DNA from 3 places in the Streptomyces sp. NPDC002619 genome. Region 2 is predicted to be linked to each of the others. Evidence: riboswitches for the same ligand, from Rfam matches in the RefSeq annotation. Region 2 holds a riboswitch; each other region holds the start of a gene.

Region 1 (7,924 bases), on a different contig from region 2:
GCCCGCTATGTCCTGCCGGAGTTCACCGAGCGCACGAGCGCCGGCCAGCGGACGCTCGACCCGTACTCGAGGCTGCTGGAGGAGAGGATCGTCTTCCTCGGCACATCGATCGACGACACGGCGGCCAACGACGTGATGGCGCAGTTCATGCACCTCGAGCACCACGATCCGGACCGGGACATCTCGCTGTACGTGAACTCCCCCGGCGGCTCGTTCAGCGCCATGGCGGCGATCTACGACACGATGCGCTACGTCGGCTGCGACGTGGAGACGATCTGCCTGGGGCAGGCCGGCTCGTCGGCGGCCTTGCTGGTCGCGGCCGGTACGCCGGGCAAGCGGTTCGCGCTGCCGGGCGCACGGATGGTGGTCCAGCAGCCGTCGCTGCCCGAGCCGGTGCAGGGGCAGCCGAGCGATCTCGTCATCCAGGCGGAGGAGTTGGGTCGGGTCCGGGTGCTGCTGGAAGGAATGCTCGTTCGGCACACCGGTCGTAGCGCGGAGCAGGTCCACGAGGACCTCGAACGGGATCTGATCCTGGACGCCCCGGGCGCGCTGGCGTATGGACTGGTGGACGGCATCATCCCCAGCCGCAAGGCCTCCCGCCGCACGCCCGACGCGGGGTGAGCGGCCGATGCTGCCACCGGAACTCCCGCCGCTGCCCGCCCTGACCCGCGCCGAGGGCGAGTTGATCGACCGTTACCTGGAAGTGGTCGACCTGCTGGGCCGGATCAATCCGGCGTCGGACGGGGACACGTATCGCGGGCTGCGGGCGGCCCAGGCGCTGGTGCGCAAGGCGGCGGAGCTGCAGGACGCGCTGGCGACGATGCATCAGCGGGGCGAGACGGAGCTGCATGCGGCCACGCTGGCACGGGCATTGCGGGTCCTGGACGGTGAGCGCCGCACGGCGCGGGTGTCTTTGCCGCCGCCCTGACGCATGGGCCGGCGCGGGCGTCCGGGACCGGGGTGCCGCACACTCGACGACCGGACACCCCGGCCCGAGTTGAAACGACCCAAACGACGTACCCCTGTTCGGCGTAGAAAAGCATTTTTTTTCGGCGTCGCGCGGGATGCGCGGGGCGCCCGCCGAGGGGCTCGGCGAGGTGCTCCCGCGCTGGTCCGAGGGCTCGTCAACTCCTGGACGAGGGTGCGAACAAGGCACCGTGGACCCGAACGGGCGAATGGTGAGTAACACCACAAATCCCCGGTTCCTTTGGGATTTTCGGACACGCGTGAGTGAGGATCCCTGTCTGACGACAAGCCCCCGCCACAGCGGCGGGGCGGTCCGGGCGGACGCCGAGTCCTGCCGCCGCCCGGATGACCGGTCGACGGCAGTGGATCGGCAGGAGTGGAGGACCCAGGCAAGACGGGTCGCCGGAACGGACGTTCGTTCGTCTGAAGGTTCGTTCCGACCGGCCCTTGGGGTGAAGCCGCGGCAACGCGGCCGGGCTACTTCGCCAGTCCGAATCCGACAGGTCATCCTTCACAGGCGGCTGACGAAGGGTTGCGCATGACTGCGCTCAATCGTGTCCCGTCGCTGATGGTCCGGGCTGGTACGGCCTCGGCGCTCACCATCGCCGCCATGGGCGGCTCGATCGTGGTTCCGGGCGTGGCCACGGACGCCGCCGCCGCGACGAGGGCGACGGCGACGAAGGCACTCCGGATCGCGGCCTCGATGAAGGGCTCCCCGTACCAGTGGGGTGCCACCGGGCCGCGCAGGTTCGACTGTTCCGGGCTCACGCTCTACTCGTTCAAGAAGGCGGGCAAGAGGCTGCCGCGGACGGCCGCCCAGCAGTACAACAGAACGCGTCATATCTCGGCCAGGAACCGCAAGGCCGGTGACCTGGTGTTCTTCCACTATGGCTCGAGCGTCTACCACGTCGGCATCTATGCCGGGAAGGGAAGGATCTGGCACGCGCCGAAGTCCGGTGACGTGGTGAGGCTGCAGAAGATCTGGACGCGGAGCGTCTGGTACGGCCGCGTGAGCTGAACTGCCCGAGGGCTGACGGCCGCAGGCGTGCGGCCCCGCCCTCGGCGACCGACCCAGCAGGAGCCGGAGAGTCTCACGGCTCCTGCTGGGTCGCCGTCGTGAGGGGCTGGGCCGGGACTGTCCAGGGGAGTTCGATGGAGACGGTCTTGCCGCCCTCGCGCGTGGGACGGACGCGCAGTTTGCCGCCGCATTCCGCGGTGAGCCAGCGGATGATGACCATGCCGCGTCCATTGTCCTGCTGGACGGCGGCGGGCAGTCTCTTGGGGAAGCGGGGATGACTGTCCGTGACGCCGATGCGGAGGTGTTCGTCACGGATGAGCACCATGTCCACCGTGAAGGTGGGTGACTGACCGAGGGTGTGCTGTACGGCGTTGGTGGTGAGTTCGGAGACGATGAGCCGGATGGTGTCGGCGACTTCCGTGTCCGCAGGCAGGCCCCACTCCGCGAGGGTGCCGAGTACGTAGGAGCGGGCCGCGGAGACCGAGGCGGGATCGCTCGGCAGAGTTACGGATGCTTCCAGATGGTCTGCCATGGCGACGTTGTCCCTTTCCCACGGGACCGCAGTCCGACACGGAGCGGATGGTTCGAGTACGGTCCCGGACTGGTGCTTCGTCGTCAGACTGCCATCACCACGTCGGTCACGGTGGCGATCCACCAAGATATGCATATATCTGTCGCTCAAAGCGGTGAACTCTGCGACGGCAGAGCGTATTTGGGCGGCACGTAAGGAGTAATGCCGAGTAAGGAGTAGCGCATGCAGCACGGTCCCGCGGTGCGCCGCCGGAAGCTGGGCGCCGAACTGCGCTCCCTGCGCACCGGTGCGGGTCTCACGAGCGGTGAGGCGGCCCGGATGGTGGGGTGGCACCAGTCGAAAGTGAGCCGTATCGAGACGGGTGCGAGCGGCGCGAAAGCGGCCGATGTGCGGTTACTCCTGGACGCCTATGGTGTGGCGGACGGTCAACTGCGCGAGCTGCTGCTGGCGTTGGCGGGCTCGGAGAACGGCTACGGCCGTCACCACTGGTGGCACGCCTATCGCGGGGTGCTGCCGCCCGCCTACCGGGACTTCATCAGCCTGGAGTCGCAGGCCAGCGGGATGCGCACGCTTGAGACGCTGGTGGTACCGGGGCTGTTGCAGACGCCTGAGTACGCGCGGGCGGTGACCCGGGCGGCCGTGGGCGAGCCGGACAGCGCTGCGGACGACCGGCTGGACACGCTGGTGGAGGTGCGGCTGGCCCGGCAGGACGTGCTGCGGTCGAATCCGCCGCTGGAGCTGAGCGCCGTACTGGACGAGGCGGTGTTGCGAAGGGATGTCGGCGGTCCGGACGTCATGGCGCGGCAGCTGAAGCGGCTGATGGAGGCGGCGCGCCTGCCTCAAGTGCGGCTGCAGGTGCTGCCGTTCGCGGCCGGTGCGCATATCGGAATCACCGGACCTTTCGTTATCTTCTCATTTCCGAGCACATCTGATCTGGATGTGGTTGTTCTCGACCACTTGACGAGTAGCCTCTATCTGGAGCGGAAAGAAGACCTCCAGGCCTACTCAGAGGCCTTCAACACCCTTCAGATCCACGCCCTTTCACCCGAGGACTCGTTGGATTACATCGCCGGGATAGGTGACGGCGCGTAAGGAGGCACCATGACTGCACTGCCTCGGAACGTACCTTCCAGTACCGATCTGCACGGTGTGCGGTGGCTGCGCAGCAGCTACAGCACGGGAGCGAACAACTGCGTGGAGACGGCTCGGCCGCACTCCGGTCCGTGGACCGGGCTGCTCGCCGTGCGCGACTCCAAGGCACCTGCCGGACCCGCGCTGCTCTTCTCCCCCGAGAGCTGGGCGGGATTCCTCAACACGCTCCGCTGATCCTCTGCCGGACCGACCCACCGCCCCTTATTGATCAGTTTCCGCACAGGCGACGCACGGCCGTGTCACGCCGACTCATGGTCGCGTCTCGCCGATCACCCGTACAGCGCGCTCGATCTCGGACCCGGAGAGGTCCGCGCGGGCGGTCAGCCTGAGCCGTGAGATGCCGTCGGGCACGGAAGGAGGACGGAAGCAGCCCACGGCCAGGCCCGCCCTACGGCAGTCGGCCGCCCAGCGCACGGCCCCCTCCGGGGAGGGCGCCCGCACGGAGACCACCGCGGCGTCCGGACGTACGGCTTGAAGACCCGCGGCGGTCAGGCGTGCGTGCAGTTCGCCGGCCACATCGCGGGCGCGCGCCGCCCGTTCCGGCTCACGGCGCAGCAGCCTGAGCGCCGCCAGGGCCGCGCCAGCGGCGGCGGGCGCGAGTCCCGTGTCGAAAATGAACGTTCGTGCCGCGTTGACCAGGTGGTCGATCACCCGGGCCGGGCCGAGCACCGCACCGCCCTGGCTGCCCAGCGACTTGGACAGCGTGACCGTGACGACCACGTCGTCGGCGCCCGCGAGCCCGGCCGCGTACGGCGCTCCCCGGCCGCCGTCGCCCAGGACGCCGAGTCCGTGGGCGTCGTCGACGACCAGCCCCGCGCCGTGCTCGCGGCAGGCCGCGGCGAGCGCGGCCAGCGGGGCCGCGTCCCCGTCGACGGAGAACACCGTGTCGGAGACGGCGATCGCGGGTCCCTCGTGCGTGCCGAGCGCCTTGCGGATGGCGTCCGGATCGGCGTGCCCGACCACCTGGGTGGTGCCGCGAGCAAGGCGGCAGCCGTCGATCAGGGAGGCGTGGTTGCCGGCGTCGGAGACGATCAGCGAGCCGTGCGGCCCGAGCGCGGTGACGGCGGCGAGGTTGGCGGCGTATCCGGAGGAGAAGACCAGGGCCGCCTCGAAGCCGCAGAATTCGGCCAGCTCGCGCTCCAGCTCGGTGTGGAGTTCGGTGGTGCCGGTGACCAGCCGGGAGCCCGTCGAGCCGCCGCCCCAGGTCCGTGCCGCCCCGGCCGCGCCCTCCGTGACGTCGGGATGGTGGGACAGGCCCAGGTAGTCGTTGCTCGCCAGGTCGAGGAGCGGCCAGGCGGCGGGGCGGGGGCGCAGGGTCCGTACCAGTCCGGCGCGGCGGCGTTGCTCCGCCTGGTCGTCGATCCAGCCGAACGCCATGTCTCCTCCGGGGAATTTGTAGGCAGTGGACAGACACTAGCCGGACGACCAGCCGCCCAGGGTGTGGCAATACCCACACGGTGAACCGTCTCCGTTGTGCAAACTCTCCTTGGCCCGGGGCGGTCCCGTAGGACAGGATCGGACCTCATGGACCTGCTGAACACGCTGGTGGACAAGGGGCTTCGGCGCGAGCTGCCGACCCGCGACGAAGCGCTCGCCGTTCTGGCCACCTCCGACGACGACGTGCTCGATGTGGTGGCCGCGGCCGGCAAGGTGCGCCGGCACTGGTTCGGCCGGCGCGTGAAACTGAACTACCTGGTGAACCTCAAGTCCGGCTTGTGCCCCGAGGACTGCTCCTACTGCTCCCAGCGGCTGGGCTCCAACGCCGACATCCTGAAGTACACCTGGCTCAAGCCCGACCAGGCCTCCGAGGCGGCCGCCGCGGGCCTGGCCGGTGGCGCCAAGCGGGTCTGTCTGGTCGCCAGCGGGCGGGGTCCGACGGACCGTGACGTGGACCGGGTCTCGGACACGATCAGGGCGATCAAGGAGGGCAACGAGGGCGTCGAGGTGTGCGCCTGTCTGGGGCTGCTCTCCGACGGTCAGGCCGAACGGCTGCGCGACGCGGGCGCGGACGCGTACAACCACAATCTCAACACCTCCGAGGGAACGTACGCGGACATCACGACGACGCACACGTACGCCGATCGGGTGGACACGGTCCAGAAGGCGCACGCGGCCGGTCTGTCCGCGTGCTCCGGTCTCATCGCCGGCATGGGCGAGAGCGACGAGGACCTGGTGGACGTGGTCTTCTCGCTGCGCGGCCTCGACCCGGACTCGGTGCCGGTGAACTTCCTGATCCCGTTCGAGGGCACCCCGCTCGCCAAGGAGTGGAACCTCACCCCGCAGCGCTGTCTGCGCATCCTGGCGATGGTCCGGTTCGTCTGTCCGGACGTCGAGGTGCGCATCGCGGGCGGACGTGAGGTGCATCTGCGCACCATGCAGCCCCTCGCGCTGCACCTCGCCAACTCGATCTTCCTGGGTGACTACCTCACCAGCGAGGGCCAGGCGGGCAGGGCCGATCTGGAGATGATCGCCGACGCCGGGTTCGAGGTGGAGGGCGCCGACCAGGTGACGCTGCCGCAGCACCGGGCAGCTGTCGGGGGCGGGTGCGGGTCGCACGCCGAGACGGGCTGCGGGTCGCACGAGGGCGCGGGCTGCGGCTCCCACGAGGGTGGCGGGGTCTGCGGTTCCGTCGCCGCGCAGCCGGTCCAGGAGCCGCGTACGGACCTCGTCGCGGTGCGCCGCCGGGGTGCCGGGACGGACCTCGCGCCCAATGCCTGACCTGAGCGTGCCGGAGCTGCTCGAGCTCGACCGGCGGCACGTGTGGCATCCGTACGGCCCGATGCCCGGGCGTGTGGAACCGCTCGTCGTGGAGTCGGCGAGCGGGGTCCGGCTGCGGCTCGCGGACGGCTCGGGCGAACTGGTCGACGGGATGTCGTCGTGGTGGTCGGCGATCCACGGCTACAACCACCCGGTGCTCAACGAGGCCGCGCAGGGGCAGTTGGCACGGATGAGCCATGTGATGTTCGGCGGGCTCACGCACGAGCCCGCCGTGCGCCTGGTGAAGCACCTTGTCGACATGTCGCCCGACGGTCTCGAGCATGTGTTCCTCGCCGACTCCGGCTCGGTTTCGGTCGAGGTCGCGGTCAAGATGTGTCTGCAGTACTGGCGTTCGCTCGGCCGCCCGGGCAAACAACGCCTGCTGACCTGGCGGGGCGGCTATCACGGCGACACCTGGCAGCCGATGTCCGTGTGCGACCCCGAGGGCGGGATGCACGAGCTGTGGACCGGGGTGCTCCCGCGCCAGGTGTTCGCGGACGCGCCACCGGCCGAGTTCGAGGAGTCGTACGCCGAGCACCTGCGTGAGCTGATCGAGCGGCACGCGGACGAACTGGCCGCCGTGATCGTCGAACCGGTGGTGCAGGGCGCGGGCGGGATGCGGTTCCACTCCCCCGCCTATCTGCGGGTGCTGCGCGAGGCGTGCGACGCGCACGACGTGCTGCTGGTGTTCGACGAGATCGCGACCGGGTTCGGGCGGACCGGCGCGCTGTTCGCGGCGGACCACGCGGCCGTCACGCCGGACGTGATGTGCGTGGGCAAGGCGCTGACCGGCGGCTATCTGACCATGGCGGCCACGCTGTGCACTGCGCGGGTGGCCGACGGGATCTCGCGGGGCGAGGTGCCGGTGCTGGCCCACGGCCCGACGTTCATGGGCAATCCGCTGGCGGCGGCCGTGGCCTGCGCGTCGGTCGAGTTGCTGCTCGGGCAGGACTGGCCGGCCGAGGTCAAGCGGATCGAGTCGGGCCTGCGGGACGGCCTCGCCCCGGCCGCCGGCCTGCCGGGCGTGAAGGACGTTCGGGTCCTCGGGGCCATCGGAGTCGTGCAACTCGACCACGAGGTGGACATGGCGGCGGCCACCGGGGCGGCGGTGCGCGAGGGCGTGTGGCTGAGGCCGTTCCGCGACCTCGTCTACACGATGCCGCCGTACGTCACCGGGGACGCGGACGTGGCCCGGATCGCGCGCGCGGTGTGCGCGGCGGCGCGGGAGGGTTGAGATGCCGGTCCTGGTGATCACGGGTACGGGCACGGAGGTCGGCAAGACGGTCACGACGGCGGCGGTGGCCGCCGCCGCGGTCGCGGCCGGCCGGTCGGTGGCCGTGCTGAAGGCCGCGCAGACGGGTGTGGGCCCGGACGAGCGCGGGGACGCCGACGAGGTCGCGCGGCTCGCGGGCGCGGTGGCGGCTGCCGAAGTGGCGCGTTTCCCGGAGCCGTTGGCGCCGGGTACGGCGGCCCGTCGGGCGGGTCTGGCTCCGGTGCGT
Region 2 (7,924 bases):
CTGCTGGCCGAGAAGCTGCTCACGCACAGCCCGCACCTGGACCGGGTGTTCTTCGGCAACAGTGGTACGGAGGCCGTGGAGACTGCGCTCAAGTTCGCCCGGTTCGCCACCGGCCGGCCGCGGATCCTGTACTGCGAGCACGCGTTCCACGGCCTGACCACCGGCTCCCTCTCGGTGAACGGCGAGAGCGGCTTCCGGGACGGCTTCGCCCCGCTGCTGCCCGACACGGCCGTACCGCTCGGTGATCTCGACGCCCTGGCCCGGGAGTTGAAGAAGGGCGACGTGGCCGCCCTGGTCGTCGAGCCGATCCAGGGCAAGGGCGTGCACGAGACACCGCCCGGCTATCTGCGCGCCGCCCAGGAGCTGCTGCACCAGAACAAGGCGCTGCTCATCGCGGACGAGGTACAGACGGGTCTCGGCCGGACCGGCGACTTCTACGCCTACCAGCACGAGGACGGCGTCGAACCGGACCTCGTGTGCGTGGCCAAGGCCCTGTCCGGCGGCTATGTCCCGGTCGGTGCGACCCTCGGCAAGGACTGGATCTTCAAGAAGGTCTACTCGTCCATGGACCGGGTCCTGGTCCACTCGGCGAGCTTCGGCTCCAATGCGCAGGCGATGGCCGCCGGTCTCGCCGTGCTGTCGGTCATGGAGAACGAGCAGACCGTCGCCCATGTCCGGGCCACGGGCGACCTGCTGAAGTCCCGGCTCACGGCACTGATCGACAAGTACGAGCTGCTCGCCGACGTCCGTGGCCGGGGCCTGATGATCGGCATCGAGTTCGGCAGGCCCAGCTCGCTGAAACTGCGCAGCCGCTGGACCATGCTCCAGGCGGCCCGCAAGGGACTGTTCGCGCAGATGGTGGTCGTGCCCCTGCTGCAGCGGCACCGGATCCTCACCCAGGTCTCCGGCGACCATCTGGAAGTGATCAAGCTGATCCCGCCGCTGGTCGTCGATGAGGCCGACGTGGACCGGTTCGTGGACGCCTTCACCGATGTGATGGACGACGCGCACCACGGCGGCGGGCTGATGTGGGACTTCGGCAAGACGCTGATCAAGCAAGCGGTCGCCAACCGGTGATCAGCAGCCGAGAGCTTTGCCTCTGAGGCAAGAAAATTGCCCCAGGGGCAAATCTGGGGCTGAATGGAGGCATGAGCTCCTCCGAAGCCAGGGCCCTGCCCGGCCCCGGCGACGACCTGCCCGCCGTGGCCCCGCAGCTCCGTTCGCTGCGCCGCCGCGCCGGCCTCACCCTCGAGGCGGCGGCCCGCTCCGCCGGCCTGTCGCCCGCCCACCTCTCCCGGCTGGAGACGGGGCAGCGCCAGCCCTCACTGCCGATGCTGCTCGCGCTCGCCCGTATCTACGGTACGACCGTCTCGGAGCTGCTCGGCGAGACGGTCGCCGACCGGGACGCCATCGTGCGCGCCGCCGACATGGAGCCGACCCGGGCGGGCGGCTGGACGTACTGGCAGGCCGGCGCGCCCGGCCGCGGGATGCAGGCCTTGCGCGTCCGCGTGCCTCACGGCTCGCAGGGCGACATCGTGCGCGTACACCCCGGCGAGGAATGGCTGTACGTCCTCACAGGGCGGCTGCGACTGCGCCTCGGGGACGCGGTGCACCTGCTCGCGCCCGGCGACAGCGCGCACTTCGACTCGCTGACCCCGCACCGCCTCGCCGCCGAGGACCACGACGGGGTCGAGCTCCTGTTCGTCCACACCCTGCTGCAGAGTCCCACGGCCGCGCTGTGCCTGGGCCCCATCACTGGAGAGCTGCCATGACCGACATGGAGGAGAAGTTCCCGCGGTCCCTGTGGATCCGGCTGATCATCTACATCGCCGTCGGCCACGTCTTCGCGGCCTTCCTCTATCTGCTGTTCGCGCTGGGCGGCAAGGGGTGAGGGCGGTCAGTCGAGCAGACGCGCGCGCAGCTGCTCCCGAGTCCCCGGGGTGAGCCCGAGGCCCCGCTCCAGATAGCCGTCGACACCGCCCCACGCCTCGTCCACGGTCTCCAGCGCTGCCGTCAGATACTCGGCGCGGGCGTCGAAGAGGGGACTGAGCAGCTCCATGACCTCGGGGGAGTAGCCCGCGGTCGAGGTGCTGCTGCGGTGCACCTTGTAGCGGCGGTGCGTGGCGTTCGACTCCAGGTAGTCCGCGAGGATGGCGTCCCGCTCCACGCCGAGGGCGAGGAGGGTCACGGCTATGGACACACCCGCGCGGTCCTTGCCCGCCGCGCAGTGCATCAGCGCCGGGACGCTGTCCTCGGCGAGCGCGTGCAGCACCCGGGAGTGCTCGGCGGTGCGCTGACTGAGGATCGTCCGGTAGGAGGTGATCATCCGGCTCGCGGCCTTGCCCTCGCCGAGGATCTCGCGCAGCTGGTCGATCTCGCCGTCGCGGACCATCTTCCAGAACTCGGCGCCGTCCGCCGGGTCGCTCAGCGGCAGGTTCACGTTCCGCACGCCGGGCAGCTCGACGTCCGGGCCCTCCAGCTTCTGGTCTGCCGCGTTGCGGAAGTCGAAGATCGTGTGCAGGCCCAGACCCGACAGGAACGCGGCGTCCTCATCGGTCGCGTGTGCCAGATGGCCGCTGCGGAACAGCACGCCGTACCGCACCCGCCGGCCGTCCACGGTCGGCAGGCCGCCCACGTCACGGAAGTTGCGCACACCGGCCAGCTCGGGCTCGGTCGACGGGACCTGCTGCGTCACGGGGGCTCCTCCCGATAGGGACCCGCCGACGTTGCTCGTCGACGGGCACGCTGTCGACGATACGACATGGGTTTCCCCGGGCAATGAGTTGTCCACAGGCGTTGCCACCAGGCCCCGCCGCCCTTGATGATGTTGGTGATTGAGCGGATCTGTTGGCACCTGTGAGGGCTTGATGGTGGATATCGCCGAGAACGGCCGGACCTGGCTCCTGAGCGGGCCCACGAGTAGTTACGCGCTGCACCTCACGGACGGCGACGAGCTGCTCCACCTCCACTGGGGCCCGCGCATCGCGCTCGCCGACGCCGAGGCCCTCGCGGTGGACCCGCTGCCGGGCTACTGGCCCTTCGAGTCCCCGCTCGACGGACGCGAGGAGTATCCCGTCGAGGGCGGCCCCCGCTTCGTCCGGCCCGCCCTGTCCGTGCGCACCGACGAACGGCGCGGCACCGAGTGGACCTTCGAGGCGTACGACACCGAGGGCGACGAACTGCGGCTGCGTTTCCGTGACGCGGGGCTGGCCGTCACGCTGCACTATCGGATGCGCGGCGACATCGTGGAGCGCTGGGTCACCCTGGACAACGAGGGCCCCGCGCGCGTCGAGCTGCTCCGAGCCGACGCGGCGACCTGGACCCTGCCCGACCGCGACGGCTGGCGGCTCTCCCAGCTGCACGGCCGCTGGGCCGCCGAGTCCCGGCTGGTGACCGCGCCGCTCACCTACGGCGACAAGGTCATCGGCAGCCGCCGCGGCCACACCGGACACCAGCACCTACCCTGGGTCGCGCTCGACACGGACGCCACCGAGGAGCACGGCGAGGTGTACGGCTGCGCGCTGGGCTGGTCGGGGTCCTGGCGGATCGCGGTCGCCCAACTCCCGGACGCGCGCGTGCAGATCACCGGCGGCGCCGGCTACGACGACTCGGGCCTGCTGATGCTGGCGGCGGGGGAGTCGTACACCACCCCCGTCTTCGCCGGCCTGTGGAGCGACGGTGGCTTCGGCGGCGCGAGCCGCGCCTGGCACGCCTACCAGATGGCGTACGTCATCCCGGACGCGGACCGGGACCGGCCCGTGCTGTTCAACTCCTGGGAGGCCACGAACTTCGACATCTCCGAGGAGCAGCAGACCGCGCTCGCCCGGCGCGCGGCGGCGATCGGCATCGAGCTGTTCGTCGTGGACGACGGCTGGTTCGGCGCCCGCACCAGCGACCGGGCCGGACTCGGCGACTGGACGCCCAACCCCGACCGCTTCCCGCAGGGCCTCAAGCCGCTCGCCGACCAGGTGCACGGCCTCGGGATGCAGTTCGGCATCTGGGTAGAGCCCGAGATGGTCAACCCGGACAGCGAGCTGTACCGGGCGCACCCCGACTGGGTGCAGTACCAAGTCGGGCGAAAGCGGACGGAAATGCGCAATCAGCTCGTCCTCAATCTCGCCCGCGAGGACGTCCAGGAGTACCTCTGGGAGCAGCTCGACGCGCTGCTTTCCAGCGCCCCGATCGACTATGTGAAGTGGGATTTCAACCGCTGCTTCACCGACGCGGGCTGGCCCGGCGAGGCGTACCCGCAGCGCCTGTGGGTCGATCACGTCCGCGCTCTGTATGCCCTGTTGGACCGGTTGAGGGTGGCCCACCCCGGAGTCGCGTTCGAGTCCTGCTCGGGTGGCGGCGGCCGGATCGACCTCGGCGTGACGAGCCGTACGGACCAGGTGTGGACCTCGGACAACACCGATCCGCTTGACCGGCTCGCCATCCAGCACGGCTTCAGCCAGATCCATCCCGCACGGATCATGGCCGCCTGGGTCACCGACAGCCCGAACACCCAGCTCAACGGGCGGGTCAGCTCCCTGCGCTTCCGCTTCGTGAGCGCCATGGCCGGTGTCCTCGGAGTCGGCGGCGACCTCATGGAGTGGACCGAGGAGGAGCTGGCCGAGGCCCGTGAGTGGGTGGAGCTCTACAAGGAGATCCGGCCGGTCGTCCAGCACGGCGAGCTGTACCGGCTGCGGCCCCCGGAGGGCGGGCTGAGCGCGGTGCAGTACGTGCGCGGGGACGAGACGGTCGTCCTCGCCTGGCTCCAGGCCCAGCGCTACGGCGAGCCGGTCCCGGTGCTGCGTCTGCGCGGACTCGATCCCACCGCGTCGTACGAATGCCGCGAAACGGGCGAAGTGCACCGAGGTGCCGTACTTCTGCATCACGGACTCCGTGTCGGACTGCGTGGTGACCTGGATGCGGCAGTCATCCGCCTATGCCGCATCTGAGGTATATGTCCGAATTTCAGCCTTTGTTCAAACTCGCTCCGGAATGTCGGGACGTGGATAAGGTGCGCGTGAGGAGGGTCATATCAGTGACCGTGCGTCGCTGGTCATGCTCACGTAATCGGATTGCGTTTCCCGGGAATTGACGTGGGAAATGCGAGGGGAATTCACGGAGGGTGACCGGGAATTCCCGTAACGGATCAAGCGAAACACGGACAGAGGGAATTTTCTGCTTGTCCCGTCGCGTGCCGCTCGTTTACGTTCGCCACCAATCCGGTCGGATCGCCGAATCCTGCCGCCGCCCGGAGTCCCCACACACTCACCCGTGCTCGGCAGGAGCGGGGGACCCACCAGGTACGACTGCCTGTTCCGGTCTCCGGGACGGCTCGGGGTGAAGTCGCGCTCCCCCGCGCGGCCGGGCAGCTCCAGCCCGAACCCGACAGCTCACCTCGCAGGCGCCGGAGAGGAATTCGCCATGCCCGCGAAGGGTAAGCACCGCCGTCCCAAGACCCAGCGCTTCACCCGATCGATCGCCGTCGCCGGAACCGGCGGCGCCGCCGCGCTGGCACTGCCGCTCATAGGGGCCACGGGAGCCCACGCGGCGACCCCGCAGTCAGTTTCCGGAAAGACCGTCAAGACCGTCCAGTCGGCCCCGGTGGTCCAGAAGAAGGCCGCGGCGACGAATTCCGGCGCCCGCACCTACACCGTGCGGCCCGGCGACTACCTCTCCAAGGTCGCCGAGGAGCAGAGCGTCCGCGGCGGGTGGCCCCGGCTCTACCAGGACAACCGCGCGGTCATCGGCGACGACCCCTCGCTGATCCACCCCGGCCTCAAGCTCACGCTCGGCCACAAGGCCGCGGCGACCCCCGAGCCGGCCGCTCCGGCGCCCTCGCAGTCGTCGAAGCCGTCCCAGACCTCGCAGCCCTCCCAGTCCGCGAAGCCCGCCCCGAAGCAGGCCTCATCGTCCGCGCCGTCGGCCGCGTCGAATGTCTCGGCCCAGGGCACCACCACGAACACGGCCACCGGTGACGTCCTGCCCGTCGCCGGCGCCACCATCGGCACCGGCTACCACGTGGCGGGCAGCATGTGGTCCAGCGGCTACCACACCGGCGTCGACTTCGTCGTCCCGACCGGCACCTCGCTGAAGGCCGTGGGCGCGGGCACCGTCGTCTCGGCGGGCTGGGGCGGTGCGTACGGCAACCAGGTCGTCATCAAGCTGGCCGACGGCTACTACGCGCAGTACGCCCACCTGTCCCAGCTCTCCGTGTCGGCCGGCCAGACCGTGACCGCCGGACAGCAGGTCGGCCTCTCCGGTGCGACCGGCAACGTGACGGGCCCGCACCTGCACTTCGAGATCCGCACCACGCCGAACTACGGCTCGGACGTGGACCCGGTCGCCTACCTCCGCTCGCACGGCGTCGCCGTCTGACCGTCCCGTCCCGCAAGCTGTCGAAGGCCGGACCCGGGTCCCCGGGTCCGGCCTTCGAGGTGTGTGTCTCCGGGCTCAGTCGAAGCGTCAACACGCCTGATCGACCGCCTATTCCCGCGTTGGCAAAGTCTTTAGGAGTGGCTTATCTCACCGTTCGTCAACCCCTTCCTACGATCGCGTAGGTCACATCCGAAGGTGAATCATGGGCCGATGTGGCAGACGATTCGAAGAGTGACAACAGATCAGTGATCGGGTCGTACGTGGCGGTGGGGGACAGCTTCACCGAGGGCGTCGGCGACCCCGGCCCCGACGGGGCGTTCGTGGGCTGGGCGGACCGATTCGCGGTCCTGCTCGCGGACCGGCGGCCCGAGGACGACTTCAAGTACACCAACCTGGCCGTGCGCGGAAAGCTGCTCGACCAGATCGTGGCGGACCAGATTCCGCAGGCCGTGGACCTCGCACCGGACCTGGTGTCCTTCTGCGCGGGCGGCAACGACATCATCCGGCCCGGCACCGACCCCGACGAGGTGGCCGAGCGTTTCGAACGGGCCGTGGCCGAGCTGACGTCCGTCGCCGGCAAGGTCATGGTGACGACAGGATTCGACACCCGCGGTGTGCCCGTGCTCAGGCATCTGCGCGGCAAGATCGCGACGTACAACGGGCATGTCCGGGCCATCGCCGACCGATACGGCTGCCCCGTGCTCGACCTCTGGTCCCTGAAGACCGTCCAGGACCGGCGGGCCTGGGACGACGACCGGCTCCACCTCTCGCCCGAGGGCCACACGCGCGTGGCACTGCGCGCCGGCCAGGTCCTCGGCGTCGAGGTCCCGGCCGACCCCGACCAGCCCTGGCCCCCGCTCCCACCGCGTGGCACGCTGGAGGTCCGGCGCGACGACGTGCACTGGGCCCGCGAGTACCTGGTCCCCTGGATCGGCCGGCGCCTGCGCGGCGAATCCTCGGGCGACCATGTGACGGCCAAGGGTGCCCTGTCCCCGGACGACATCAAGATGCGGATCGCCTCGGTGGCTTGACGGCCTCGCGGGGCTGCGGTGCCGACAAGCGCACCCCGGCCCCGCGGGGGATCCGTCACCGCTCCTGAGCGGTCAACGCCTCCAGCCGCAGCCCGAGTTCCCGGGCGAGCGCCTCGTCCACCCACTCCTGTGCCCGTGAGCGCGGCACCGCGCCCGCGTACGACGTGAGTTGTACGGCGAGTCCGTCGAGGAGGGCGGTCAGACGCAGGGCTGCACCGGCCGGGTCGGGGCAGTCGAAATCGCCCGCCGCCACGCCTTCCGCGATGACCTCGGTGATCGCCGCCTTCCACCGTCGGTCCAGGTCTCGCGCAACCTCCCGCAGAGCGGGTTCGCGCAGCGCCACCGCCCAGCCCTCGATCCACAGCCGCCAGCCCTTGGCCTGACCGGTCGGCGCGTACCAGCGCACGGCCGTCCGCAGCCGCCGCAGCGCACTCGTGCGCCGGCCCAGCAGCTTGCGCAGGTGCGCGAGGTCGTCCTCGGCCGCGTAGGTGAAGGCGGCGGCGACCAGCTTCTCCTTCGTCGAGAAG
Region 3 (7,924 bases), on a different contig from region 2:
TTGCGCAAGGCGATGGGGGTCCCGCCGCTCGAGCGAAGCCGGTGCCGTACTGACCGCAGCCGACAACGCCTCAGCAAGCCCCCCAAGCTCCACATGCACCACAAGCACCGTCTTCCCAGGCACACCCGCCGAAGCCGAGCGCAACGCCTCCGCCAACTCAGCGTCCCCCCGCACCCCCTCCCCGATCGCCGGAATCGCCGTCACGACCACCGCGTCGCACGACTCGTCCGCCAGCGCCTCGGACAGCGCCCGGTGGAAGTCTTCCGCCGTCGCCCCGGTCGTCAGATCCACCGGACGCGACGGCCGCAACCCCTCCGCCAGGCATTGGTCGTACGTCAGCAGCCCCAGCGACTCGGAGTTCCCGAGGATCGTCACCCGGGGCCCGGCGGGCAACGGCTGACGCGCGAGCAGCAGCCCCGCGTCCACCAGTTCCGTGATCGTGTCGACCCGGATCACCCCGGCCTGCCGCAGCAGCGCGGACACCGTCGCGCGCGGCAACCGCGTCGCCCGTACCGCGTGCCCCTGCGGCGCGGACCCCGCGCCCTGCACCACGACCATCGGCTTCGCCGCGGCCGTACGCCGGGCGAGGCGGGTGAACTTGCGCGGGTTACCGATGGACTCCAGGTACATGAGGACGACGTCGGTGTCGGGGTCGTCGTACCAGTACTGGATGACGTCGTTGCCGGACACGTCGGCCCGGTTGCCTGACGACACGAACGTGGACACACCCGTGACCCCAGTGACTCCTGCCCCGCGCCGGTGCAGCCGGGACAGCAGCGCGATGCCGATGGCGCCGGACTGGGCGAACAGCCCGATCCTCCCCGGGCGCGGCATCTCCGGTGCGAGCGAGGCGTTGAGCCGCACCTCAGAGGAGGTGTTGATGATCCCGAAGGCGTTCGGCCCGATGATTCGCATGCCGTACGTGCGCGCGTGCCGGACGAGTTCGCGCTGCCGCTCGCGCCCGTCGGGACCGCTCTCCGCGTAGCCGGCGGAGACCACCACGAGCCCTTGCACCCCGTGCTCGCCGCACTCGGTGACCACCTGGGGCACCTGCTCGGCGGGGACGGCGACCACCACGAGGTCGACATGGCCGCCGATTTCGCGCACCGAGCGGTACGCCGGCACTCCGTCTACGTCCTTCAGCTCCTCGGGGAAGGCCCTGTTGACCGCGTACAGGCTGCCGGTGAACCCGGCGTCCCTGATGTTGCCGAGGAGGCCGCGGCCGATCCCGCCGGGCGTGCGGCCGACGCCGACGACTGCGACGGAGCCGGGCGCGAGGAGCCGTCGTACGGACCGCGCCTCCGCGCGCTGCTCCCGCGCGCGCTGCACTGCAAGGGACCGGTCGGTGGGTTCGAGGTCGAATTCCAGGCGTACGACGCCGTCCTCGAAGCTGCGCTTCTGGGTGTACCCGGCGTCCGTGAACACCTTGATCATCTTGGTGTTGGCGGGCAGCACCTCGGCGGCGAACCGGCGGATGCCGCGCTCGCGGGCGACGGCCGCGATGTGTTCCAGGAGGGCGGAGGCGACCCCGCGGCCCTGCTGGGCGTCCTGCACGAGGAAGGCGACCTCGGCCTCGTCGGCGGGGGCGGAGGCGGGTGCTCCGCCGGCGCCGATGCGGTCGTAGCGTACGGTGGCGATGAACTCGCCGCCGATGGTGGCCGCGAGCCCCACCCGGTCCACGAAGTCGTGGTGCGTGAAGCGGTGGACGTCCTTGGCGGACAGACGTGGGTACGCCGCGAAGAAGCGGTAGTACTTCGACTCGTCCGAGACCTGCTCGTAGAAGCTGACCAGGCGGTCGGCGTCGTCGACGGTGATCGGCCGGATGCGTGCGGTGCCACCGTCGCGCAGCACCACGTCCGCCTCCCAGTGGGCGGGGTACTCGTGCCGGTCCTGCCGGTCCGCCGGGGTCTGCATGGGCCCCAGAGTACGGCTCGCCAATGACAACGGCGCGAGGCAGTCTGTGGGGAACGGAGTCGGACCGAGGCCGCGGTCCGACTCCACGCCTGGGCGGGACGCAGGACCGCTCCGGGCATGCTTCACCATATGGGAAACTGGTCTAGACAACCCTGAACACTGAAGGGCAGCATCACATGGCTGAGCGCCGCGTCAACGTCGGCTGGGCCGAGGGTCTCCACGCCCGCCCCGCTTCCATCTTCGTCCGAGCCGCCACGGCCGCAGGCGTCCCCGTGACGATCGCCAAGGCCGACGGCAACCCCGTCAACGCGGCCTCCATGCTGGCCGTCCTCGGCCTGGGCGCCCAGGGCGGCGAGGAGATCGTCCTCGCCTCCGACGCCGAAGGCGCGGACGTCGCCCTGGACCGGCTGGCCAAGCTGGTCGCCGAGGGCCTCGAGGAACTGCCCGAGACCGTCTGAACCGTACCGGATTCATACCGGACCGGTACCGGGAAGCCGCGTCGCCCAGCAGGGGTGGCGCGGCTTCCGCGTTTCCGCGGCACATCTGGTGAATTCACCGCGGGACAGACTCAGGACGCACGAATGAGGCGTGCGCCATGAATTCACGGCGCACGCGAGAAAGGTCAGCGGAAATTCACGCCACCCGAATATCCCCTCTTTGTATACGGCGCCCGTGTTAATGCCGCAGGCTCGACATGTTTACGGGGTGTTGCGAGTTCCTCACACGCTCCGCGCCGGGCGCGAATCGCAGCCGGTGCGCGGTCGTCGCGCGCTCGGTGTGCAGCGCCGTGATCGCCCGCGCGCGCTCGCCGTCGCCGCGCGCCACGGCGTCCACGATGGCACCGTGCTCCGCCCAGGACTCCGCGGGGTCGGCGGGCGCCTCGATCGCGTACATCCATGCGATCTTGTGCCGCAACTGGGTGAGCATCGAGGTCAGGGCATGGCTGCCGGAGGCCTGCGCGAGCGTCTCGTGGAACCAGCCGCCCAGCGAGCGCAGGTCCTCGCTGTTGCCCCGCCTGGCCCGCTCCTGGCCCAGCCTGACCAGGCCGCGCAGCACCTTGAGATGCGCCTCGGTACGCCGCTGAGCGGCCCGGGAGGCGCCGAGCGGCTCCAGGAGCATGCGCATCTCCAGCAGGTCGGCGGCCTCCTGCTCGGTCGGTTCGGCGACGCACGCGCCCGCGTGCCGCCGGGTCACCACGAAGCCCTCGGCCTCCAGGGTGCGCAGAGCCTCGCGGACGGGGACGCGCGAGACGCCGTAGCGGCGGGCCAGCAGTTCCTCGGTGAGCCGGCTGCCGCGCTCGTAGACACCTGCGACGATGTCGTCCCGGATCGCCGTGCATACCGAGTGCGCCGGAATACGCATGACCGACCTCCGCCTTAATCCCCGTGAAACGTCGACGATTGACGTGTGTTCTGTGACTCTATTGCAATGAGCCGGAATTTCCGATGGCGGGCCGGAATCCATGGATATTTTTTGGACAGCGGGGGGTCCGAAACGACGAAAGCCCCGGCTCGAGGGAGCCGGGGCCTCGCTGTCGCGCCTTGGGTCGTCAGACGTTCACGCCGTGCTTGCGGAGATAGGCGACGGGGTCGATGTCCGAGCCGTACTCCGGGGTCGTACGGGCCTCGAAGTGGAGGTGCGGCCCGGTCACGTTGCCGGTCGCGCCGGACAGGCCGATCTGCTGGCCGGGGACGACCGTCTGTCCCACCGAGACACCGATCGACGACAGGTGGCCGTACTGGGTGTACATCCCGTCGGCCATCCTGATCACGATCTGGTTGCCGTACGCCCCGCCCCAGCCGGTCGACACGACCGTGCCCGAGCCGACCGCGTGGACGGTGGTGCCGGAGGAGGCGTGGAAGTCGATGCCGGTGTGGGCGCCGGAGGACCACAGGGAGCCGCCGGTCTTGTAGCCGGTGGAGACGTACGAGTTCGCTATCGGCACGACGAAGGCGTTGAGGCGCTTGCGCTCGGCCTCGCGGGCGGCGCGCTCCTTGGCCGCGCGCTCCTTCTTGGCCTCCTGCGCGGCCGCCTTGCGCGCGGCCTGCTCGGCCGCCTTCTCCTCGGCGGCCTGCTTCTGGGCTGCGGCCTGGGCGTCGATCTGCTGGGCGACCGAGTCGCCGAGGGTGACGACGGGGATGAGGCCCGTCTGCTCGGCCGGGGTCTCGGCGGCGAGCGCCGGGGTGGCCGCGAGGGTGCCCATGACGCCGGTGGTGGCGAGGGCCGCGACGCCCGCCGCGCGAGCGGTGGTGCGACGTGTCCGGGTGGGACGGCGGTGCTTCCCGGTGGCGCGGGTGAACGCCATGGAGTGGCTGGTCCTTTCCTTCCTTCTCGCCTACCGGGTTAGCTGACGGGTTCGGAGCAGGAAGGTCTCCTACGGACCCCCTCGCTCGGCGCGGGCGTCCGATTCACCCCAGGGACGTGTGGGTCCCCGGCTCCCCTGGCTCGCGCCGTAGGGGGACTCGGCGATGACTGTCCGGTGCCGCGGGCGCGGCGCACTGCCTGACGAACAGCCCGGACGACGCTAAGCGGGACAAGTTTCAATCCCCAAACCGATCCGGGCTTTTGTAGCGCATCCCACAGGGCAGACAGGCAACCTCCGCCCCAATTCGGACATCTGGGGGAAATGAGAAAGGGCCCTGACAACCCGTCGGTCGTCAGAGCCCCACGCGCGCGTGCACCACACGGGCTCTACGCGTGCTCTACTCGGCGGAGACGACGCTCACTTCGCCGATGCCGAGAGCCTCCACGGGCTCCTTGATCTGCGCCGCGTCGCCGACCAGGACCGTGACCAGCCGTTCCACCGGGAAGGCGTTGACCACGGCGGCGGTGGCCTCCACGGTGCCGGTGGCTGCGAGCTGCTGGTACAGCGTCGCCTGGTAGTCGTCGGGCAGGTACTGCTCGACCTGGTCGGCGAGCGTGCTGGCCACGGCCGCCGCCGTCTCGTACTTGAGCGGCGCCACGCCGACCAGGTTCTGCACGGCGACGTCGCGCTCCGCGTCGGTGAGTCCTTCCGCGGCGAGCGTGCGCAGCACGGTCCACAGGTCCGCCAGCGCCGGGCCGGTGTTCGGGGTGTCCACGGAGCCGCTGATGGCGAGCATCGAGGCGCCTGTGCCGTCCGGGGCGGACCGCAGGACCTGGCCGAACGCGCGCACACCGTAGGTGTAGCCCTTCTCCTCGCGCAGGACGCGGTCCAGGCGGGAGGTGAGGGTGCCGCCGAGGCAGTACGTGCCGAGCACCTGCGCGGGCCACACGCGGTCGTGCCGGTCGGAGCCGACGCGGCCGATGAGCAGCTGGGTCTGGACAGCGCCGGGGCGGTCCACGATGACGACCCGGCCGGTGTCGTCGGCGCTCACCGGCGGCACGGGGCGCGGCTGAGCCTGGGAGCCGGTCCAGTCGCCCAGGGTCTCGCCGAGCAGCTCGTCCAGGTCGATGCCGGTGAGGTCGCCGACGACCACGGCGGTGGCCGTGGCGGGCCTGACGTGCCGGTCGTAGAAGGCGCTTACGGCCACCGCGTCGATCTTCTCGACCGTGTCCTCGGTGCCCTGGCGCGGGCGGGACATGCGCGCGGTCGCCGGGAACAGCTCCTTGGAGAGCTCCTTGGCAGCGCGGCGGGAGGGGTTGGCCAGCTCGTGCGGGATCTCGTCGAGGCGGTTGCGGACCAGCCGCTCGACCTCGCTGTCCGCGAACGCCGGCGCCCTGAGGGCGTCGGCGAGCAGCCCGAGCGCCTTGCCGAGGCGGGAGGCGGGTACCTCCAGGCTCAGCCTGACGCCGGGGTGGTCGGCATGCGCGTCGAGGGTGGCGCCGCAGCGCTCCAGCTCGGCGGCGAACTCCTCGGCGGAGTGCTTGTCGGTGCCCTCGGAGAAGGCCCGCGCCATGATCGTGGCGACGCCGTCGAAGCCGGCCGGCTCGGCGTCCAGGGGCGCGTCGAGGAGCACCTCGACGGCCACGACCTGCTGGCCGGGGCGGTGGCAGCGCAGCACGGTCAGGCCGTTGTCCAGCGTGCCTCGCTCGGGGGCCGGGAAGGCCCACGGCTTCGCCTCGCCCGCGCGGGGCTGGGGGTGGAACTCCATCGCGGCGAGCTCGGTCACTTGGCCGCCTCCTCGTTGTCGTCCTGGTCTGCGGTGGCGCCGGCTTCGACGGTGGCCTCGGACTCCGGGTCCTCGGGGATGCCCGGGTCCTCGGTGTGCTCCGCGGACTCGGCCGACAGCGGCTCGTACACGAGCACCGCGCGGTTGTCGGGGCGCAGCCGGGCCTGGGCGACCTCCTTGACCTCCTCCGGGGTCACCGCGAGGACGCGCTGCACGGCGGTGAGGGCGAGCTGCGGGTCGCCGAACAGGACGGCGTACCGGCACAGTTCGTCGGCGCGGCCCGCGACCGTGCCGAGCCGGTCCAGCCACTCGCGCTCCAACTGGGCCTGGGCGCGCTCCATTTCCTCGGACGTGGGGCCCTCCTCGGCGAAGCGGGCGAGCTCCTCGTCGATCGCGGTCTCGATGACCGGCACCTCGACATCGCCGGAGGTCTTCACGTCCAGCCAGCCCAGGGAGGGCGCCCCGGCCAGCCGCAGCAGGCCGAACCCGGCCGCGACCGCCGTACGGTCGCGCCGTACGAGCCGGTTGTAGAGCCGGGAGGACTCGCCGCCGCCCAGGACGGTGAGCGCCACGTCGACCGCGTCCGCCTCGCGCGTGCCGTCCTCGGGGAGCCGGTAGGCGGCCATCAGGGCGCGGGCCGGGACCTCCTCGACGACGACCTCGCGCAGCTGCTCGCCGATGACGTCCGGCAGCGAGCCGTCACGCGGCGTGGGCTTGCCGTCGTGGGCGGGGATCGAGCCGAAGTACTTCTCGACCCAGGCGAGGGTCTGCTGCGGGTCGATGTCACCGACCACGGAGAGCACGGCGTTGTTCGGCGCGTAGTACGTGCGGAAGAACGCGCGCGCGTCCTCCAGGGTGGCCGCGTCGAGGTCCGCCATCGAGCCGATCGGCGTGTGGTGGTACGGGTGGCCCTCCGGGTAGGCGAGGGCGGTCAGCTTCTCGAACGCGGTGCCGTAGGGCACGTTGTCGTAGCGTTGGCGGCGCTCGTTCTTGACGACGTCGCGCTGGTTCTCCATGGACTCGTCGTCGAGCGCGGCCAGCAGGGAGCCCATCCGGTCGGCCTCCAGCCACAGGGCGAGCTCCAACTGGTGGGCGGGCATGGTCTCGAAGTAGTTGGTGCGCTCGAAGCTGGTGGTGCCGTTCAGCGAGCCGCCGGCGCCCTGCACGAGCTCGAAGTGACCGTTGCCCGTCACCTGTCCGGAGCCCTGGAACATCAGGTGCTCGAAGAGGTGAGCCAGGCCGGTACGCCCCTTGACTTCGTGGCGGGAGCCGACGTCGTACCAGAGGCAGACCGCCGCGACCGGGGTCAGATGGTCCTCGGAGAGCACCACGCGCAGACCGTTGGCCAGGCGGTGCTCGGTCGCTGTCAGGCCCCCGGAGCCTGCCTCGGCTGTGGCCGTGTGACCCATGGGCATGTACGTCCCTTCGATCGCGGATGCGGTCGTGAAAACCGCGGTTTTCCTGCCAGTCCTGCCACTGTATGCAAGCGTGCGCACCATGCGCGAAGTTCCCGCGGGACATACGCCCACAGCGGATCGCGTAGCCTGCGGGATCGTGCCGCGGAGCGGCACCGGGCGGACCCGGACACCGGGGCCCGGCCCGGGTTGTCAGTGCCGCGGTCCACAATGGTCCACGTCAGATCGCGTTGAACGCCTCAACAAGAGCGCCCCTTAGGCGGGCGACCCGAAAACAGGAGGAGCCGGCAGCGATGGCCCGCCGCAGCACGAAGACCCCGCCGCCCGACGACTCGTTCGAGGAGAAGATCCTCGACATCGACGTCGTGGACGAGATGCAGGGTTCGTACCTCGAGTACGCGTATTCGGTCATCTACTCCCGTGCCCTGCCGGACGCCCGAGACGGCCTCAAGCCGGTGCACCGCCGCATCGTCTACCAGATGAACGAGATGGGCCTGCGCCCCG

The links. A riboswitch is a leader RNA that binds a small molecule or an ion and turns the genes downstream of it on or off. The one in region 2 is predicted to bind cyclic di-AMP.
Region 1: linked by a shared signal. The riboswitch ahead of ACFYXB_RS10250 (C40 family peptidase) and the one ahead of ACFYXB_RS31690 (peptidoglycan DD-metalloendopeptidase family protein) in region 2 are both predicted to bind cyclic di-AMP.
Region 3: linked by a shared signal. The riboswitch ahead of ACFYXB_RS26970 (M23 family metallopeptidase) and the one ahead of ACFYXB_RS31690 (peptidoglycan DD-metalloendopeptidase family protein) in region 2 are both predicted to bind cyclic di-AMP.

The regions. Positions count from the first base shown of each region.
Region 1 is NZ_JBIAQV010000004.1:198,994-206,917, forward strand. It holds gene ACFYXB_RS10240 (ATP-dependent Clp protease proteolytic subunit) at 1-621, shown strand, start outside; gene ACFYXB_RS10245 (hypothetical protein) at 629-928, shown strand; cyclic di-AMP (ydaO/yuaA leader) riboswitch at 1,308-1,502, shown strand; gene ACFYXB_RS10250 (C40 family peptidase) at 1,505-1,984, shown strand; gene ACFYXB_RS10255 (ATP-binding protein) at 2,058-2,516, opposite strand; gene ACFYXB_RS10260 (helix-turn-helix transcriptional regulator) at 2,739-3,608, shown strand; gene ACFYXB_RS10265 (DUF397 domain-containing protein) at 3,618-3,842, shown strand; gene ACFYXB_RS10270 (8-amino-7-oxononanoate synthase) at 3,918-5,045, opposite strand; gene bioB (biotin synthase BioB) at 5,193-6,386, shown strand; gene ACFYXB_RS10280 (adenosylmethionine--8-amino-7-oxononanoate transaminase) at 6,379-7,659, shown strand; gene bioD (dethiobiotin synthase) at 7,661-7,924, shown strand, end outside.
Region 2 is NZ_JBIAQV010000027.1:72,189-80,112, forward strand. It holds gene ACFYXB_RS31665 (aspartate aminotransferase family protein) at 1-1,077, shown strand, start outside; gene ACFYXB_RS31670 (helix-turn-helix domain-containing protein) at 1,149-1,772, shown strand; gene ACFYXB_RS31675 (DUF6126 family protein) at 1,769-1,891, shown strand; gene ACFYXB_RS31680 (tyrosine-protein phosphatase) at 1,898-2,695, opposite strand; gene ACFYXB_RS31685 (alpha-galactosidase) at 2,868-4,940, shown strand; cyclic di-AMP (ydaO/yuaA leader) riboswitch at 5,248-5,408, shown strand; gene ACFYXB_RS31690 (peptidoglycan DD-metalloendopeptidase family protein) at 5,413-6,366, shown strand; gene ACFYXB_RS31695 (SGNH/GDSL hydrolase family protein) at 6,612-7,397, shown strand; gene ACFYXB_RS31700 (TetR/AcrR family transcriptional regulator) at 7,453-7,924, opposite strand, start outside.
Region 3 is NZ_JBIAQV010000019.1:115,006-122,929, reverse strand. It holds gene ACFYXB_RS26985 (GNAT family N-acetyltransferase) at 1-1,914, opposite strand, end outside; gene ACFYXB_RS26980 (HPr family phosphocarrier protein) at 2,091-2,372, shown strand; gene ACFYXB_RS26975 (GntR family transcriptional regulator) at 2,590-3,276, opposite strand; gene ACFYXB_RS26970 (M23 family metallopeptidase) at 3,464-4,219, opposite strand; cyclic di-AMP (ydaO/yuaA leader) riboswitch at 4,233-4,392, opposite strand; gene ACFYXB_RS26965 (M16 family metallopeptidase) at 4,617-6,005, opposite strand; gene ACFYXB_RS26960 (M16 family metallopeptidase) at 6,002-7,420, opposite strand; gene ACFYXB_RS26955 (DNA topoisomerase (ATP-hydrolyzing) subunit A) at 7,714-7,924, shown strand, end outside.